DNA from 4 places in the Anaerobacillus sp. CMMVII genome. Region 1 is predicted to be linked to each of the others. Evidence: predicted binding sites of a transcription regulator. Region 1 holds the regulator's gene; each other region holds the start of a gene.
The links. Region 1 encodes Rex, which represses fermentation and respiration genes when NADH is low (regulators of the CRP and FNR family bind a similar motif). Its sites were predicted from a motif close to TTGTGAAATATTTCACAA; they were not measured.
Positions count from the first base shown of each region.

Region 2: the regulator Rex is predicted to act here: its motif matches at 2,401-2,418, upstream of H1D32_RS24100 (NarK family nitrate/nitrite MFS transporter).
Region 3: the regulator Rex is predicted to act here: its motif matches at 2,540-2,557, upstream of H1D32_RS06065 (anaerobic C4-dicarboxylate transporter family protein).
Region 4: the regulator Rex is predicted to act here: its motif matches at 2,507-2,524, upstream of H1D32_RS15730 (4Fe-4S dicluster domain-containing protein).

Region 1 is NZ_JACEHK010000001.1:323,998-328,596, forward strand. It holds gene H1D32_RS01790 (ABC-F family ATP-binding cassette domain-containing protein) at 1-841, opposite strand, end outside; gene moaC (cyclic pyranopterin monophosphate synthase MoaC) at 1,237-1,731, shown strand; gene H1D32_RS01800 (redox-sensing transcriptional repressor Rex) at 1,910-2,545, shown strand; gene H1D32_RS01805 (MDR family MFS transporter) at 2,820-4,241, shown strand; TPP riboswitch at 4,315-4,425, shown strand; gene H1D32_RS01810 (thiazole synthase) at 4,507-4,599, shown strand, end outside.
Region 2 is NZ_JACEHK010000018.1:86,970-91,568, forward strand. It holds gene H1D32_RS24095 (MFS transporter) at 1-924, opposite strand, end outside; gene H1D32_RS24100 (NarK family nitrate/nitrite MFS transporter) at 1,017-2,312, opposite strand; gene H1D32_RS24105 (hypothetical protein) at 2,495-2,689, opposite strand; gene H1D32_RS24110 (Rieske 2Fe-2S domain-containing protein) at 2,682-3,215, opposite strand; gene H1D32_RS24115 (4Fe-4S dicluster domain-containing protein) at 3,304-3,846, opposite strand; partial or broken gene fdhF (formate dehydrogenase subunit alpha) at 3,868-4,599, opposite strand, start outside.
Region 3 is NZ_JACEHK010000002.1:391,858-396,456, reverse strand. It holds gene H1D32_RS06070 (PTS sugar transporter subunit IIC) at 1-770, opposite strand, end outside; gene H1D32_RS06065 (anaerobic C4-dicarboxylate transporter family protein) at 1,151-2,464, opposite strand; gene H1D32_RS06060 (hypothetical protein) at 2,638-3,150, opposite strand; gene phnD (phosphate/phosphite/phosphonate ABC transporter substrate-binding protein) at 3,419-4,366, shown strand; gene phnE (phosphonate ABC transporter, permease protein PhnE) at 4,515-4,599, shown strand, end outside.
Region 4 is NZ_JACEHK010000010.1:426,734-431,332, reverse strand. It holds gene napA (nitrate reductase catalytic subunit NapA) at 1-985, opposite strand, end outside; gene napH (quinol dehydrogenase ferredoxin subunit NapH) at 985-1,830, opposite strand; gene H1D32_RS15730 (4Fe-4S dicluster domain-containing protein) at 1,827-2,423, opposite strand; gene H1D32_RS15725 (hypothetical protein) at 2,738-3,613, opposite strand; gene hypE (hydrogenase expression/formation protein HypE) at 3,815-4,599, opposite strand, start outside.

The DNA of each region.
Region 1 (4,599 bases):
CGACAAACGTTTGAAGTTTTTCTATTTCACCCTGCTGTTTTTCATATTGCTTCATTTCAATTTCGTAGCGCTTCGCTTTTTCGTCTAGATAAAAGCTATAGTTCCCAGAAAACTTTGTCGTTTTCGTTCTTGAGATTTCATATACCACATTAGCCACTTTATCTAAGAAATAGCGGTCATGGGAGACAATTAAAATTGCACCTTCATAATGAAGGAGATATTGTTCTAACCAAGAAAGTGTTTCAATGTCTAGGTGGTTTGTCGGTTCATCTAAAATGAGAATATCAGGACGAGTCAATAGAAGTTTTCCTAAAGCAAGTCGGGTTTTTTGCCCGCCACTTAGCGTTGATACTTTTGTAGAATAGTCTTTATCAGAAAAGTGAAGGCCAGATAAGATGCTACGGATATCTGCTTCGTATTTATAACCACCTTTTTCTTTGAAGGTTTCTGAAAGAAGATCGTAATCTGATAATAACTTTTCATATACTTTTTCATTATTAATACAATTGGGATCTGCCATTTTTGTTTCTAAGCTTCGAAGCTCTTTTTCCATCTTAATTAGTGGTTCAAAAACAGCAAGCATCTCATCCCAAATTGATTTCGTAGATTCCAAGCCTGTATCTTGGGCTAAGTAGCCCAAAGTAACGTCCTTAGGTATAATAATATCCCCTGAATTATAGGAGAGTTTTCCGGCAATAATTTTTAATAGCGTCGATTTTCCGGCACCATTTCGGCCAACAATCGCCACTCTATCTTTTGATTGGACTTCTAATTTTATATTCGATAATATTGGTTCAGCACCAAACGATTTTGTCAATTGAACGCATTGTAAAAGTATCATTTATCATCATCCCTAACATTAAGTAGCAATCTAACGCACAAACAATTATAATCATACCGTTAGTGTACCGTAATCAAATATGGACAAGCAAATAATACTTTTATCCCCCAAAAAACAAACGTCGGTTGAATGGATAATAATATTAGGTAAGTGCTATTTCCTCAAGATAGTAACATTAAGACAGCTAGTAATGAAGAGATATTAAGTTATCGGGGAAGCCTTTCTAACATTTGAAGGCTTTAGACACCAAATATGGATTATAAATTGAATTACTCTTGAAAAGAGCCCTTAAAAAAAGAGAATTATTTCATTTTCGTTACAATTTATGAAACGATTACAAATTTGACAAAATGGTGTACAATATATTTGTAATGAATTGAAAGGGGACATTTGAAATGTCATCGTTTACTCATTTTAATGAACAAGGACGCGCAAAAATGGTCGATATCTCTGAAAAGAATGAGACGGTTCGAACAGCTTTAGCAAAGTCTAGTGTTGAAGTAAGTGCAGAAATTTATACAAAAATTAAAGAAGGATCCATGGGCAAAGGGGATGTTCTTGGCGTAGCTCAGGTTGCAGGAGTCATGGCTGCGAAAAGAACGGCTGATTGGATCCCAATGTGTCATCCACTAGCATTAACAGGCGTGGATGTTACCTTTGATTGGTCTACAAAAGACGACAATCACAAGCTTAATATTTACGTAAAAGTAAAAACAAAGGGAAGTACAGGAGTTGAAATGGAAGCTTTAACGGCAGCTTCTGCTGTTGCTTTAACGGTTTATGATATGTGCAAAGCTGTTGATAAAGGAATGGTTATTGGACCTACATACTTAGTTGAAAAAACAGGTGGAAAAAGCGGAGATTTTAAAAGAGAGAAAAGTGTAGACTAAAACAATTAACATTTGTACCGACTAAAGGGGAAAAACCGGGAGTTATTAGCAAGGATTTGTGAATTGGTAAACAATGAAACATAGAAAATGAGGATTTGCATTAGTGGGGATGAGCACCTAAACCATTGATTTTGTTTTGCCCTTTATCTAGTTGAAGGTACAGGTTGGAGGCAGAAAAATGAATATCGATCAAACGAAAATTCCTCAAGCAACGGCAAAACGGTTGCCTTTGTATTATCGATTTTTAGAAAATTTACAAGCGTCTGGGAAGCAAAGAGTTTCGTCTTCGGAATTAAGTGAAGCCGTAAAAGTAGATTCAGCAACGATTCGTCGAGATTTCTCCTACTTTGGTGCACTTGGGAAAAAGGGGTATGGATACAATGTAAATTATCTATTAACCTTTTTTAGAAAAACATTAGACCAGGATGAGGTTACGAATGTCGCACTAATCGGTGTCGGAAACTTAGGGACAGCATTTTTGCATTACAATTTCTCAAAGAATAATAGTACAAGAATTGAACTAGCTTTTGATGTCGATGAAAATAAAGTCGGGACTGAGCTTGGAAGCGTTCCTATTTATCATTTAGATGATTTAGAAAAAGTTTTAGACTCTTCTATTTCAGTCGCGATATTAACTGTACCGTCATCCGTTGCTCAAAAGGTAGCAGATCGTTTGGTTGCTTGTGGTATAAAAGGAATTTTGAATTTCACACCAGCCAGACTATCAGTACCAAAGAACATCCGAGTTCATCATATTGATCTATCGGTTGAACTTCAGTCATTAATTTATTTTCTTAAGCATTATCCAATGTAAGAGTCGTACCTGCACGAAATACAATGAAAGGGTTATCACATGTCTAAACAGTGGTAACCCTTTTTTATTATAGAATCAATTTGGCTACGGAGATAACAAAGACGTTCAATCCAATTACTCTTACCTTCAGTATTGTAAATCTGATAGTTAGGGTTTTTTCTTCTTTATAAATGACTGGTAAAAAAATCCTTGATTATTAAACCCTTCTATACTAAAATTTCATTTTTCATGGTATGATTAAAAATATATTTCGAAAAACGAAAGGATTCTACAGATGAGAAAATTGTTTCCTGAAAAATGGCTTGTAGTGATAGCAGTATTATTAGGAACTTTTACAATTATTTTAAACAACAGCATGTTAAATCCGGCAGTTCCCCATTTGATGAAGGTATTTGAAGCTGATGCGGTAGCTACCGGATGGGTAATTACAATCTTCATGGTAACGATGGGAATAACCATGCCATTAACCGGCTACTTAGGAGATAAATTCGGAAAGAAAAAGCTTTATTTGAGCGGTTTAGTAATCTTTATCATCGGCTCTATTTTAGGCTCGTTTTCTTGGGACCTTAGTTCCCTTATATTTTTCCGGGGCATTCAAGGAATCGCTGGTGGAATTATGATGCCATTATCAATGGCACTTATCTTTGAAGTATTTCCAAGACATGAGCGGGGACTTGCCACAGGTATCTGGGGCGTTGCAGCGATGATGGCGCCTACGATTGGGCCTACGATTGGTGGATTTATTATTGAATCTGGCAGTTGGCAGTGGCTCTTTTTAGTTAACGTACCAACAGGGGCTTTAGGAATTTTGATTGGTGCAATGTACTTAAAAAATACAAACAGAGTCCAAGGAATTACCTTCGATAAATGGGGATTTGCTTCAGTAACAGTGGGAGTAGGAGCAATCCTATATGCATTAGGGAGAGTTTCAGCAATAGAGCATCTAATACAACCTCTAAATCTTACATTAATAATTATTGGAATAGTCTCGCTATATCTCTTCGTAAAAATTGAAAACCATCAAGAGCAGCCATTATTAGATTTATCAATTTTTAAAAACAAGGCTTACACATATAGTGTCTGGATTTCAATTTCAACCTCATTAGCGTTATTCGGAGGAATCTTTCTAATACCTTTATTAATTCAACATGTGTACGGGTTAGGGCCGGTAGTCACAGGCCTAGTATTTTTACCAGCGGCGCTTTTCACCGGCATATTTATGACCATTGGAGGCCGACTTCTCGATCGAAAAGGACCATTACTTGTTGTTACTAGTGGTCTAGTCATGATCGCTGTCCCTACAATTGCTTTAGGATTTACAACAATGGAAACCTCTTTAGCTATGATTTTCTTACTCATGGCACTGCGAGGAATTGGTCAAGGCTTCTCAACCATGCCTGCGACAACTGCCGGAATGAATGCCATTCCAGAAAAATTTATTTCTAGAGGATCAGCAATGAACAACGTCTTAAGGCAAATTAGTTCAGCTCTAGGGATCGTCTTTATCTCAATCTATTATGAGGTTCGTAAAGTGCAAGTATTTCCTAATGTCGGGACAATGGAAGAAGCAAGTTTACAAGCGATTAATGAAGGGTTTTTGCTTTTAGGGGTAATCGCCATTCTAACGATACCACTAGGTTTGCTAATAGGCAGAGCTTCTGAAAAACAAGAACGTAAAACAACATTATCGGCGTAGGAAAAATATTAATTTCAAAACGATTTAGTATAGAAAGTTTTGAAAACTATGGTATGATAAACAAAATAATATGTTTTACAGCTACGGGAGCCTAGAGGACTAGGCTGAGAGGATGACTATTCCGTCACAGACCGTGAACCTGATCTGGATCATGCCAGCGGAGGGAAGACTGTGATTGTAAGTTTGATCTTTACATGTCTTTAAGGCCGCATCTAGATGATGTGGCTTTTTTCATGTTTAAAAACAACCCTTAGGAGGAGAAAAAATGGCAAAAGATTTATTGAATATTGGTGGAGTAGAGCTAAATAGTAGATTATTAATCGGAACAGGTAAATTTAATAACGATGCGCTCATTCCA
Region 2 (4,599 bases), on a different contig from region 1:
TTCCGCTCCAAAGTTTGCAAAATATGTAGTGTTTAGTGCAGCAACATTTTTAAATTTATATTTATCATCTTCTGGTACACCAGCTCTTAAAATTGGTAAATTCACTCGTATAATTTGCAAAATCTGATACACTAAAACAACTATTAAAACTGCATAAATAATATACAAAGCTTGTTCGGAAAGGAAACCCAAATCTTTTAATCGCCACGAAAGCAATCCTAACGCACCAACTAATGGGACTGTCCACATGATTAATTGTACCATATCGCTATAAGTACTTACTTCCATTGCCGCAGTTTTTCTTGGTTTTTGATAGATTTTCCCTTCTGGAGTGTCGCTCACAACAAACCAATAAATAATACCATAAATCAAGCAAGCTATACCACTGAAAGCGATCGCATAGCGCCAGCCATCGTCACCACCGAACATCGTTATAGCAACCCACGGCAGGACAATAGCAGCTGCAGCTGATCCGAAATTTCCCCACCCTGCATAAAAGCCTTCTGCAAAGCCTACACTCTTTGGAGGAAACCATTCTGATACCATTCGAATACCTACTACAAAACTAGCACCAATTGAACTTAATAATAAACGTGAGATAAATAATTGCATCCATGTATCACCAAATGCAAACATAAATGTAGGAAACGCCATAACAATTAGCAAAATTGAAAAAACTCTTCTCGGACCATATTTATCGAGTAACATACCGATAACAATTCGAGCCGGAATTGTTAATGCAACATTTATAATTGCCAGTGCTGCCATATGATCTTTAGTTAACCACCCTACTGACTCAACCATCGTTCCTGCAAGCGGTGCCATATTAAACCAAGCAAAGAACGAAATAAAAAATGCAATCCATGTTAAGTGTAATGTTTTCGTACGCGAATTTTTAAAGTGGAACAATTCTCTACTTGTCATTGCATTCAATCCTCCATCAAAAGGATAATAATATGTAACTATTCTTCCACCTACTGATGATAGAAGAATAGTTTTTAATAGACTTATTTAACTTAACACTTTACTTCTGCATCTTTTCTTGAGTAGAAATACCATGTAATTACTAAACTTATTGCATAGTAAACAATAAAGATATATAAAGCAGTGTTTGCCATTCCAGTCGTGTCGATAGACCAACCAAAGATCTTCGGAATTAAGAATGCTCCATACGCCCCAATAGCCGATGTCCAACCGATTACAGCCGCTGCCTCTTTTTGATTGTTGAAAATATAAGGAATCATTCTAAATGTTGAACCATTTGCAATACCTGTTGTGACAAAAAGGATTAGGAACATGATTAAGAATCCATTGAAATTTCCTAAATTATAGAAGTAAATTACTCCAATTGTGGCTGCAATCATCACAATAATATCAATAAATGTGACGATAGCTCCTCCCACTTTATCTGAAACCCATCCACCTACAGGTCTAATTAATGCACCTACTAGTGGTCCTAAGAAAGCAAATTGTAAGGCATTAACTTCTGGAAATTCAGTTCTTATGAGAAGTGGGAATGCCGCTGAATAACCAATAAATGATCCAAAACACATTACGTATAGCCAAGTCATGATCCATGTATGTTTATTCTTAAAAATTACCGCTTGCTCTTTAATTGAAGCGTTGGTTCCTGGTAGATTATCCATTCCAAAGATTGCTGCAATCACTGTTAGAATAATTGGAATTACCCAAACAAAAGCTGCATTTTGAACCCATACTTGTGTACCATCTGATAAAACCTGAGGATTTCCTGCTACAGCTCCAAAAATCCCAATTGTTACAACTAACGGAGCTAAAAATTGTACGGCACTTACTCCTAAATTTCCGATTCCTGCATTTAAGCCAAGCGCTGTTCCTTTTGCTTTCTTTGGATAGAAAAAGCTGATATTAGACATTGAAGAAGCAAAATTCCCTCCTCCAAGCCCACAAAGAGCAGCTAAAATCGCCATCGTCATAAAAGATGTTTCTGGGTTTTGTACAGCAATACCAATACCTATTGCTGGAATAAGTAGTGATGCTGTACTGATAATAGTCCAGTTACGGCCTCCAAAAATAGGAACAACAAATGTGTAGAAAATACGAAGTGTTGCACCAGTTAGACCTGGAAGTGCTGCTAAAGTAAATAATTCAGATTTTGTAAAATTAAAGCCAATATCATTTAAGCTTGCTGCAGTAACTGACCAAATTTGCCATACAGCAAAAGCCAAAAGTAATGCAGGAATTGAGATCCATAAATTTCGAGTTGCATGTCGTTTTCCTTCAGCTTCCCAAAATTGTTCGTTTTCAGGCTCCCATCTTGTGATCCTTGCCATTCTAATTCCTCCTAGAAAAATAGTTCCTTCTAATTTTTGTCTTGTCTTAAGAGCTAATTTCATGATAGTTGATGGCCTACCATGGATGATGTGAAAATTCTCACTCGTATGTCGAAGTTCATAAAATATTCATATTTACCAGATTTAAAACTATAATTACCGTTCAAATAAGTACAATTAACCTACTCTTTATATTCGAGTTTACGCCACTGCATATAGGTTAGTAAGGCAATAAAAGCTGAGACGATACTTACCCCACTATAAATTAAAATATCTCCATACTCTCTTCCGTAATGAGCTTCAACTGTCCATTGAACCATTACAACGTTAACTATAATGGTTAGGATAATGATGGACCAACACGCTTTTTTACCCATGACGATACTGCCTCCCAACTGCATAAACAATTCCATTGTCGACTTCAATCTCAATCAAAGGAAGCTCACGTTGAGGAGGTCCGGCTTTTGGATGTCCATTGTTCACATCAAAATAACCTGCATGGCAAGGACATAAGAGTACGTCCTGGGTCTTCTCATAAAAAACAGGGCACATAAGATGAGTACAAGCACTATTATAGGCTTTTAAATCACCATTCACGGTGTGTATTAATAGTGCAGGATCACTTTCAGTTGGGTAATAAAATGTCACAGAATCACCTTCTGGAATATCAGAAAGCTTAGCGATTTCAACCCTTTCATAGTCCTTTTCGGCTATCCCTAGCATTGCCTTAACTGAAAAAGGAATAGTTGCTGCACCTAAAGCCACCGATGTTCCAACTGCAGTTTTTAAAAATGCACGACGGTTATATTTTAAATCGTCTTTTTGATTGAGATTATCCACTAAATTAATCATGTCATCGTTAGTATCTTTTTGATTGCGACCTAACTTCTTTTTTTCTGTCATGATGTTTTACCCTCCATTCACATATTTGAGATACTTAAAGCGAGGGGACCCCTCGCTTTAAGTGAGGAAGGGCTTTCCTCATTTATTATTAGTCACTGTAAACTCCGAAAAACTCTGGTACATACTGCCATTTGTCTTGTTCTGTTGGCTTCTTACCTTCAATCAAATTCATTTGCGTTCTACGACGACGCAAAGCTTGCATCTCATCAAAATCAATAAAACGAATTGCGTCACTAGGACATACAGATGCGCACATCGGTGAAATGCCATGCTGTGTTCTGTCATAACACATGTCACATTTATACATCTTATTCTCTTCAAAATCGAACTTCGGAATACCAAATGGACAACCAAAAGTACAGTTTCTACAGCCGATACACTTTTCTTCCATCGCTGAGAGCACTACCCCTTCTGGAGTAATTTGGATCGCATTTGCTGGGCATACCCTGGCACAAGCAGGATCTTTACACTGCATACAAAGCATAGGGTAAGTTTGACGGCTTTCCATGAAGTCAACATATTCTACATAGTTACGTTCTTTAGCATCATGGCCACCACATTCGCGACAGGCTGCCTGACAAGAACGGCACCCGATACAACGTTCAAATTCAAGGTACATAATTTTATTCATAGTATAGTCTCCCCTTTCCAACTAAACTTTCTCTATTTTAACTGCACAAACTTTAAATTCTGGCATTCTTGAAGTCGGATCTAGAGCCGGATTCGTTAACTGGTTAACAGATAACTCTTTCCCCCAATGGTAAGGGACGAATACATGATCATTTCGAATTGCCTTAGTTAAACGAACATCTACCACCATTGAAGATCGCGGTGTAGTTAATTTAACTTGATCTCCATTTGCTAAATTATACTGACTCGCTAATTCTGGATGCATTTCTGCGTAAGGTAGTGGACATTGTTCCATCAAGAATTTTACTCTTCTAGTTTGTGTACCGGATAGATAATGGAATACAACGCGACCAGTTGTTAATGTAAGTGGATATTTTGCAGTTGGAATTTCTGCTGGTTCCTGCCACTCTACTACTGCTAAATTTGCCTTCCCATTAGGTGTATCAAATTTTTCTTTGAACATTGTTGGTGTTCCAGGATGATCTTCTGATGGACATGGCCAGAATACTCCATCCTCTTTATCGATTCGGTCATACGTAATCCCGTAATAATCGGCTTTTCCACCTTTTGTTGCTAGGCGGAATTCTTCATAAATTTGTGGTACATTTTCATATGGAAAGAACTTACCTTTATCCATACGCTCAGCAATAGCCTGCATAATCTGCCAATCAGTTTTAGATTCTCCAACTGGATCTTTAACTTTACGAATACGAATTACCCGACCTTCAAGGTTTGTAGTTGTTCCCTCATCTTC
Region 3 (4,599 bases), on a different contig from region 1:
ACCATTCCCGCCACGGTCGGAGGAATGAGGATGATTGGATTTCTTATTATATTTGCCACTTGCAACATTGAAGTTCCTATTCCAAGTGCGATAAATCCAGAAAACCCATTTTCACGATAGCTACTTGTCGCAAACCCTATCATCTGGGCAGCACATCCAACTGTCGCAGCACCGGCTGCAATTCCTTCTAAACCAAGCATGAAAGCAATTGCTGCACTTGAAATGGGTGCAGTTAAGGCAAGTCCCATTAGTAATGCAACTAGAATACCCATTACGAAAGGTTGGCGTTCCACTGACCACATAATTAGCATTCCAAAATAATCAATTCCACTGGCAATGATTTGGCCAAGTGTATTGGCAATTGTGTAGCCCGTTGCAATCGTTACAAATGGAGTGATAATAATATCTAAACGTGTTTCTTTAGAGACCAACTTTCCTATCTCAGTGGCAAATAGGGTCGCAATGAATGCACCTGCCGGACCACCTAATGCCGCTCCAGCTGCACCAATAACAACCGCAGGAAAAAGGACAAGTCTTGGTGCTTTTAAACCATAGGCAACTGCTACACCAATTGCAGGACCCATCAAGTCCATTGCCAATTGTCCCATTGGGACTAAAAATTCGAGAAACTTTATCTGTTGACCAACTGTACGAATAATTAATCCAATGATCAGCGAAGAAAATAACCCTAAAGCCATAAAACTAAGTGACGTAATAAAGTACGTCTTTAAAGAGAGCGTAACGCCTTTTTTATGTAAAAATCCCTTCAAAACCAACACCTACCTAATATCTTATCTATTCATTATTTACCTTTCCATCTTATTTAATTTCTTTACAGTTGACAAGGTAAATGTAAAGGCAATAAAAAACTCTGCTCACTCCAACTTAATTGGGAGAAGCAAAGTTTTTTATCGTTCCTCACTATATGCTTATTCTTAGTCGGTTTCACGAAGTTTATGATAATTCTATTAGGCTGTTTTCCTACAGCTTGTTGGTTTTGAGTTGTGTTCTAAAAGAAATGAGCCTTAAATTAACGATTTAAAACATTTTAGAAATTTGAACTTTTTCTAGAAAATTTTCACATCATAAATTTTAATGAATTTCATCATTCATTATTTTCGCTATTAAGGTAATTAAGAAATTCACTTATTTAGTAAAAGATTAGAACCAAAGTAAAGCCAATAATTAATGAACTAACAGTCGTAATTAGTCCAGGAGTCATGAAACTATGGTTAAAAATATATTTCCCTATTTTTGTTGTTCCTGTTCGATCCATATTTATCGCCGCAAGTAATGGACCATAATTCGGCATAAAGAAATACCCATTTACAGCAGGGAACATTGCGATCAAGAAAAATGGAGATATCCCCAATGTTACACCTAGCGGTACTAAAGCCCGAACGGTTGCTGCTTGAGAATTTAGAAGAACAGATAGTATAAATAATGCAAATGCAAATATCCAAGGAGCATTCGTTACTGCAAATTGAATTTGCTCCTGTATAACACCGATGTTCGCCTGGAAGAATGTATCGCCCATCCAAGCAATCCCGAAAATGGCGACAACAGCTACAACACCAGCTCTAAAAACATTACCAGTTACGATTTTTTCTACATCAGCTTTACACAATAAAATGATGATTGCTGCGACAGCTAACATAATAATCTGAATGGCAAAGGGCATTGATAATTGTGATACCTCACCATTCACTTCAAAAGTTGGCCGTAATTCTGGAAAACTACCTAAAAGAACAACTAGGATAGCACCGAATAGAAACAGAGCTACAGATATTTTTGATTGTTTTGTTACGGTTCCTTTATCTCTTTCTTGTTTCATTGGCATTAAGCCATTTTGTAAGCGGCGCTGATATTCAGGGTCATCCTCTAACTCATATCCTCTCTTACTAATAAAAAATGCTGAAATCATAATACCTAAAAAAGTTGCTGGAATTGAAATTGAGAGAATTTGTAATAAAGTAATATTAAAAGGTGCTAGTATTGCTAGCAATGCCACAGTTGCTGCTGATATAGGACTAGCGGTAATTGCCTGTTGCGATGCGATTACGGCAATTGACAGTGGTCGCTCAGGTCTAACCTTAGATTCCTGGGCTACTTCAGATATTACCGGTAACAGACTATACGCCACATGTCCTGTTCCTGCAAAAAATGTGAATATATAGGTTGTTATTGGTGCCATAAAAGTTATTCTACTAGGATTTTTTCTAAGCATTTTTTCAGCTAAATAAACTAAGAAGTTTAAACCACCCGATGCTTGTAAAGCTCCTGCGGCAGTAATTACTGCTAAAATCATTAACATAACATCGATTGGGGGGGCTGTAGGTTGCAATTGAAAACCAAAAGTTAAGATTGCTAAACCAACACCACCCATTACCCCTAAACCTACTCCGCCAATCCTAGCACCTACTAAAATACAAACTAAAATAATAATAAACTGTACCCAAATCATTCTTCCACCGCCAATCCAATTTGATGTAATTATTTCTAGCTAAGTATACATTTTTTAAATTAGTAGTAGACCAGTTTGTGATACATTTCACAAAAACTTCGAAAATGGTACAAAAAAGAGACTTCTTAAGTAATTCCCCATCGCAACTTAAGATAAGCCTCTCTTTAAACTAACTAATAGTTAATTGATTTAATAATCTCTAACATAGTATCGACACTATCTTTTAGATTCTCCAAATCTGTGATGGTTGTCCCTTTTTCTCCACCAATTCCGACAATCACTTTATATTCGTCTTCTTCAAAAGGAGAAACAATAATATAACTGAACGCCCCATCAACTTCGAGTGTTTCAAGTAGAAGCGTGTTTTCTTCTAATACTTTATCTTGTTCGTAATTGACTTGGCTCGTTTTTGTTTCTGCCGGGTTAGAAAATACTAAATACAACTGATTTCCTTTACTTAAGATAAGATTATTTTCAGAAACTTCTTCTAAACTTAAGGTGGAGGGAAGATAGTAACTAAACATATCAGTTTGTTCATTTGGTGCTTGGGGTTCTGCTACAACGCCAGTTTCAAAGGCTTCTTTTGCAGATTCAATGGCCTGTTCTTTTGTAATACCGCCGCAACCCGTGATTAGTATAACCGCTAATAAGATACTTAAATTTAATAACACTAACTTTAGTTTCACTTTTGCACCTCCTCCGTAGTTTTTTTGTTGCTCCGAAAATTCTCTTAAGATTAATTTTTGGCACTTTTTTGTATTAAAAGCTATAAACATCCTATTTAATGATACCTTACACAGTACATTGTGACAACCCTTGACATAGTTCGACTTTCTGAAAATTCTATGAATATTTTCGAAAAATAAAATTGTGGCATCTTTAAGCCATTCATGTTATCTTTATAATAATTTGTTATTAGACGAATTACTATAAATTATCGAGGTGGAAAAAGTAATGAAAAAAGTGTTATTTTTGATATTTTTTGCTCTTATTCTAGTAATAACAGCTTGTGGTGGCAATACTGAAGAAAGCAAAGAAACAGAGGGGAAAGAAGCCTCAAATGAAACAGAGATTTCTGAAACCACAGAAAAAGGTGAATTAGTAATCGGGTTAATTCCTTCACAGTCTGAAGGTGAAATGGAAACTGCCATAAATAAGCTTCAAGATGAGTTAGAAGAAAAACTTGGTCGTTCTGTAAAAATTGACCACTACCCTGCCTACAATGGTGTTGTAGAAGCACTAAATTATGAACATATCGATATGGCATATTTTGGTCCATTAACGTATGTTATTGCTCACGAACGTAGTGGAGCACAAGCAATCATTACACAATTAGTAAATGGCGAACCATATTACCATTCGTATTTTATTACGAAAGCCGATGCTAAGTGGGGTACACTAGATGAATTGTTAGAAGATAAGGCAAATATTGATTTAGCATTTGCTAGCCCATCTTCAACTTCTGGTTCTTTAATTCCAGGTGTTGAACTTAAAGAACGTGGCGTTTTCCGTGATGCAGATGATCATGATTTTGCCACTGTAACTTACACAGGTAGCCATGATATTACAGCTCAATCTGTGTTAAATGGTAGTGTACATGTTGGTGCAATTGACAGCGCCATCTTTGAAGCGAGAATTCGTTCAGGTGCTATAAATGAAGATGACTATAAAATCATTTGGAAATCAGAAAGAATCTTCCAATATCCTTGGGCAGTTCGTCCTAATATGGACGCTGCAACCATTAAAGAATTGCAAGACGCATTCATTAGCATTACTGATGAAGATATTTTAAATGCATTTGGTGCAACAGCATTCACAACAGCAACAAATGAAGACTATGCTGCTATTCGAAATGCTGCTATTGTTGATGGTCGCATGGATGACGATCTAGACGCAAAGTAAGAATAAAAAATAGTGCTATACTAAAGGGGAATGCTTAGGCGTTCCTCTTTCACTCATTAATCTTTAAAAGGTAGCAAACGTAAAGAAAGCGGTGAAATTATCACCACTTACGCCTAATAGATAATCTAAACAATAGGGAGAACAAATAATGGTTTGGTTAAAACCGAAGTATTTTTTTATTGGACTTATTCTACTCGTAGCTGTTTGGTATAGTATGGAAGCTACTCAATTTC
Region 4 (4,599 bases), on a different contig from region 1:
TTGGCCAAGAGTCATTTACTTTTTGACCAACTTCACTCTTGTCATAGTCATCATCAATTGAATGACCTAAATTTTCTTGCCCTGCTTTAAATTGGCAGTGCTCTTCAACAAACTGCTTATCATAGGAATCAGTTTCAATTAAATAGTTGATGATACAGTTTGCAATCGCTAAGTCTGTTTGTGGTCTAAAAACCATCACTTTGTCTGCTGTTTCAGAAGTACGAGTATGATAGGTTGTTAAATCATAGTGTTTTACATTCGGATCTGAAAGCTTTCTAGCTGTTAAGCGTGAGTACAAAACTGGATGCATTTCTGCCATATTGGCTCCCCACGTAACAAAAACGTCTGCCATGTCTAAATCATCATAACAACCCATTGGCTCATCTGATTGGAATGTTGACATAAATCCAGTTACAGCACTTGCCATACAAAGTCTTGCATTAGGATCAATATTATTGTTTTGTAAACCAACTTTCCAGAGCTTTACAGACGCATAACCTTCATGAATTGTTTGTTGTCCTGAACCCCAAAAGGCAATCGAATTAGGATCAGTATCATGTGCTTCTTTGATTTTGCTAGCAACTAAGTCAAGTGCTTCTTCCCATGATGCTTCGCGAAACCCGTCCATTGTTCCTTTTTTGCTGTTATCTTCACGGATTAACGGTTTTGTTAAGCGATCTTTTCCGAATAGAATTTTTCCTAAGTAGTATCCTTTAATACAATTTAAACCACGACTTGAACGATTGTCAGGGTCACCTTTTACAGCGATTACTTTTTTATCTTTTACTCCCACTAACACCCCACAACCGGTTCCGCAATAGCGGCAAACCGAAGTTTTCCACTCATCGGGTTCAATTGATTGTACTGGGTCTTTTTCTGGTTCTTTTGGTTCTGGTGTAGCGACTTCTTTGCTGGCACATCCTGCTGCAATCATCGCTGATGATATTGCCGCAGCTTTTAGCAAGCTTCTACGAGTTAATTCCATTATAATTTTTCCCCCTTAACCTCATTTGTGATCTCAATTTGGTACTCTTTTTGTCTATACGGTCTAAGACCGATTGATAAAGCTTCGTGGGAACATGCATCAATGCAAGCGCCACATAAGCTACAATCACCTGATGTTACGTATGTTTTGTCACCATTAATCGCTGGGTCTAAAATTGACGGATGTGAAAAACAGACTTTTTTACACTGCATACAACTAACACATTTTTCGTTGTCTATCTTCACCCTTAATTGTCCAGCTTTACCTATACTTGAATAAAAGCCACCGACTGGACAAAAGTAACGACACCAGCCACGTTTTGAAACAAAAAAATCAAACAAGACAATGGCTAAAAGAATAAAACTTCCTATTCCCCATACGAACAATAAATTCCTAAGTGTATTTCCGATTGGAGAAATGATTTCAAAGATCGGTACACCAATGAAAAATGATAAAACTAAAACTAATACTGCTATTTGAATTTTTATATTTAAGTTAAATTGTACATCTGGTAATTTTTTAAAGCGCTTTCTCAACGAGTCTGTCAATTCTAGTAAAGTGTTAACCGGGCAAACCCAACTACAAAATACTCTCCCACTTATCACTAGGTAAAAAAGAAAGACAATCAATGCTGACCCTAAAAACCCCCAGACAATTTTCTTAGATGCTAACGTTACACTTAAAGCCCCTAGTGGATCTGAGAGCTGTATGCCAAAGATTTCAGAGGAGGATAGTGTTCCGTAAAAAAAGTTGGTTCCAGCAACTTCAACTAAAAATAATGGGGATAAAAATAATAAAATAATAAAAAACTGAACTAACTTTCTAGCAATCAACCATTTTTTCATAGCAATCCACCTGCCTCACGTGGCTGTATTCTAATGGCAACTGGATTATCAACGACACATTTGTGAACACAAATTCCACAACCTACACATTTTTCCGGATCGATTACTGGACCAAAAATCGCATGGATGTTGTCGTCTGGTTTTAAGTAAATATCAAGTTTAATAGCTTCATCTATAAGAGGGCATTCTCGGTAGCATACTTCACAACGCATCCCCTGGTATGCGATACAGACATCCTTATCGATAACTGCAACACCCATATCCACATCGGTACGTTTTTCAATATCACGTAACGCAGTTGTCGGACAAGCTTCAAAACAAGGGAAATCTTCACAAAGCCAACAAGGTGATTCTCTTGCATCGATAAATGGTGTACCAAGTCCTAAACCCATCGTACTGTTCCCCATATTTATGGATTTGTAGGGACAGGCTTGGTTACACTTTCCACATCGCGTACATAAAGCTAGAAATTCGTCTTCATCGCTAGCACCTGGAGGTCTCAACACTTGCTTACTTCCTGCTTTCATAAGTTTAAGCAATTCATATGCAGCAAAACCACCTATGATTGTTCTGAGGATCCCGAGTCCTTTCATTTAAGATAAAGCCCCCTTTTTATTCACTTTTCATGAAAATATTAACAGCCTAATTTTATTGTAACGGCTCACCTAGAAGTAAAATGTGACTAAAATCACATTTTCGTTTCGCAAATGTGAAAAAAACTTCATAATTGAGTCTATTTCATAATTACCTTAATCAAGCTATATGTAGCTGCGAACCTTACTTACGTTACTCTTCATACCGTTAAACTGCTTATACTTTTCAATTAATCTATTGACCGTTACGCTAAACTAAAATGAGGTGGGCGGACAAATGGATTTGTCTACCCCACCTCATTTCGTTTACAAATTTAATACATCCATTTAAATTGATCATCAATGACTTCATTCGCCTTAGGGACGTATAATAAATGAACATAAATGATTGCCAACATAAATGAAATCACCATGTATTGGATGAAATACGGGAAACGTACGCCGATAGGAAGCCAAAACTCCACAAGCGCTGGAAAAACCGCAGTTTGTATGAAAATTGGAAAACCCACCCAATATAAAAGCGAAGTTTTCGTATCACGCCACCTAATGAAGATTGGTAAGATCGTTAATACAAAAAATATACTCACAAAAATACTCATAATAATGACCTTCGGAACATTCTGAATAGCTGTAGTATTATATAGCTCTAAAAAAGGTGAAATTAACCAATTCGTAAAGAAAACGATAGGTACGAACATGCTCCACCCAACAAATAACCTCTTGAGCCATTTTCTAATACATATCGATTTAAGATAGTTCTTCAACTCTTTTTGAAAGGAAGCACCAACTATTCCAGGCTTCCAAAATAAGGTTACTAATAAGGAAAAAAAGAAAGCTGGAAGGATCCCTCTTACCAATTCGTAGGAATACGAAAACTCACTACCACGAGCAAACTTATCAAACAAAGGTAAAGCATAAAAGAAAAAATAATGATAAGCAAATATTGTAATAAATCTCTCTATAATAGTTTGATTTAGCATTTTAAACAACTCACCGATCACAATTGCTAGAAACGTAATGACAATGATATAAGGCAAGACACCAGAAATACTATCTAAAAAATTGGTTTGTGATTTTCCTAAACCAAGAAATAGCGAAATTGAATGACCAAACAAGGTCCCAATGAAACTGAGATATGCTACAATTAATGCGAAAAAAACTGACTTCATACTATACAAAATAACGTTCATAGATCAGCTTCACTCCTTATTCTAGGATCTATGGGAAGAAGTAATATCAACATCTGTATTACTAACTATACGTTATTTTTTGCCAATAAACTGTGACACATTTAGTACATTATCTGAAGAAAAAAGCGATGTTCTTATCTTGTTCACATTTTAACCGGATCAAAAATTTCTTATGATACGTTCAACAATTCAACTAGTTTTCTAGCAAATTCTAGGTAGTTGTATACCTGTTAAACGATTTAAACGGCGGCGGCTTCCTAAGGTCATCTTCAAGAATAATTTCCCTTGGCCTTCGGCTACTACCTGACCAATAGATGTGGCGTTCTTTCCAAGCTCATGCCTTTTCATTACTTCTAACACCTTTGCTTCGTCTTCTTTAGCTACAATAACTAGTAACTTCCCCTCATTCGCCAAGTATAATGGTTCAAGCCCTAAAATATCACAGGCACCTTCTACTTCTGGCTTAATTGGTAAAGCGTCTTCAAAAAGCTCCATGGCTACTTGAAAGTCTTCACAAATCTCAACCAAAGTAGTCGCAACTCCTCCTCTAGTTGGATCTCTCATAATCTTTACTTTCGTAGAGGAGTTCAGGATATCCACCGTTAATGCATTCAAAGAAGCGCAGTCACTTTTTAATTCTGTTAGTAAACCTAATTCGCCTCTCGCACTTAAAATCGCTACTCCGTGATCACCAATCGTCCCGCTAATAATCACAGAGTCTCCTTCCTCAATCTTTCTGGGAAGTGACGATTCATCCGTTACGACTCCTATTCCTGTAGTATTAATAAATATCCCATCAACGCTACCTCGTTCAACAACCTTGGTGTCCCCAGCAACAATTTTCACGTTTGCCTTTTTTGCTTCAATTGCCATTGCTGTAACGATCTCTCGTAAGTCTTTATATAAAAAGCCTTCCTCAAGGATAAACCCTACTGTCAAGTACAAGGGGGTGGCACCACTAACAGCAATATCATTTACCGTTCCTG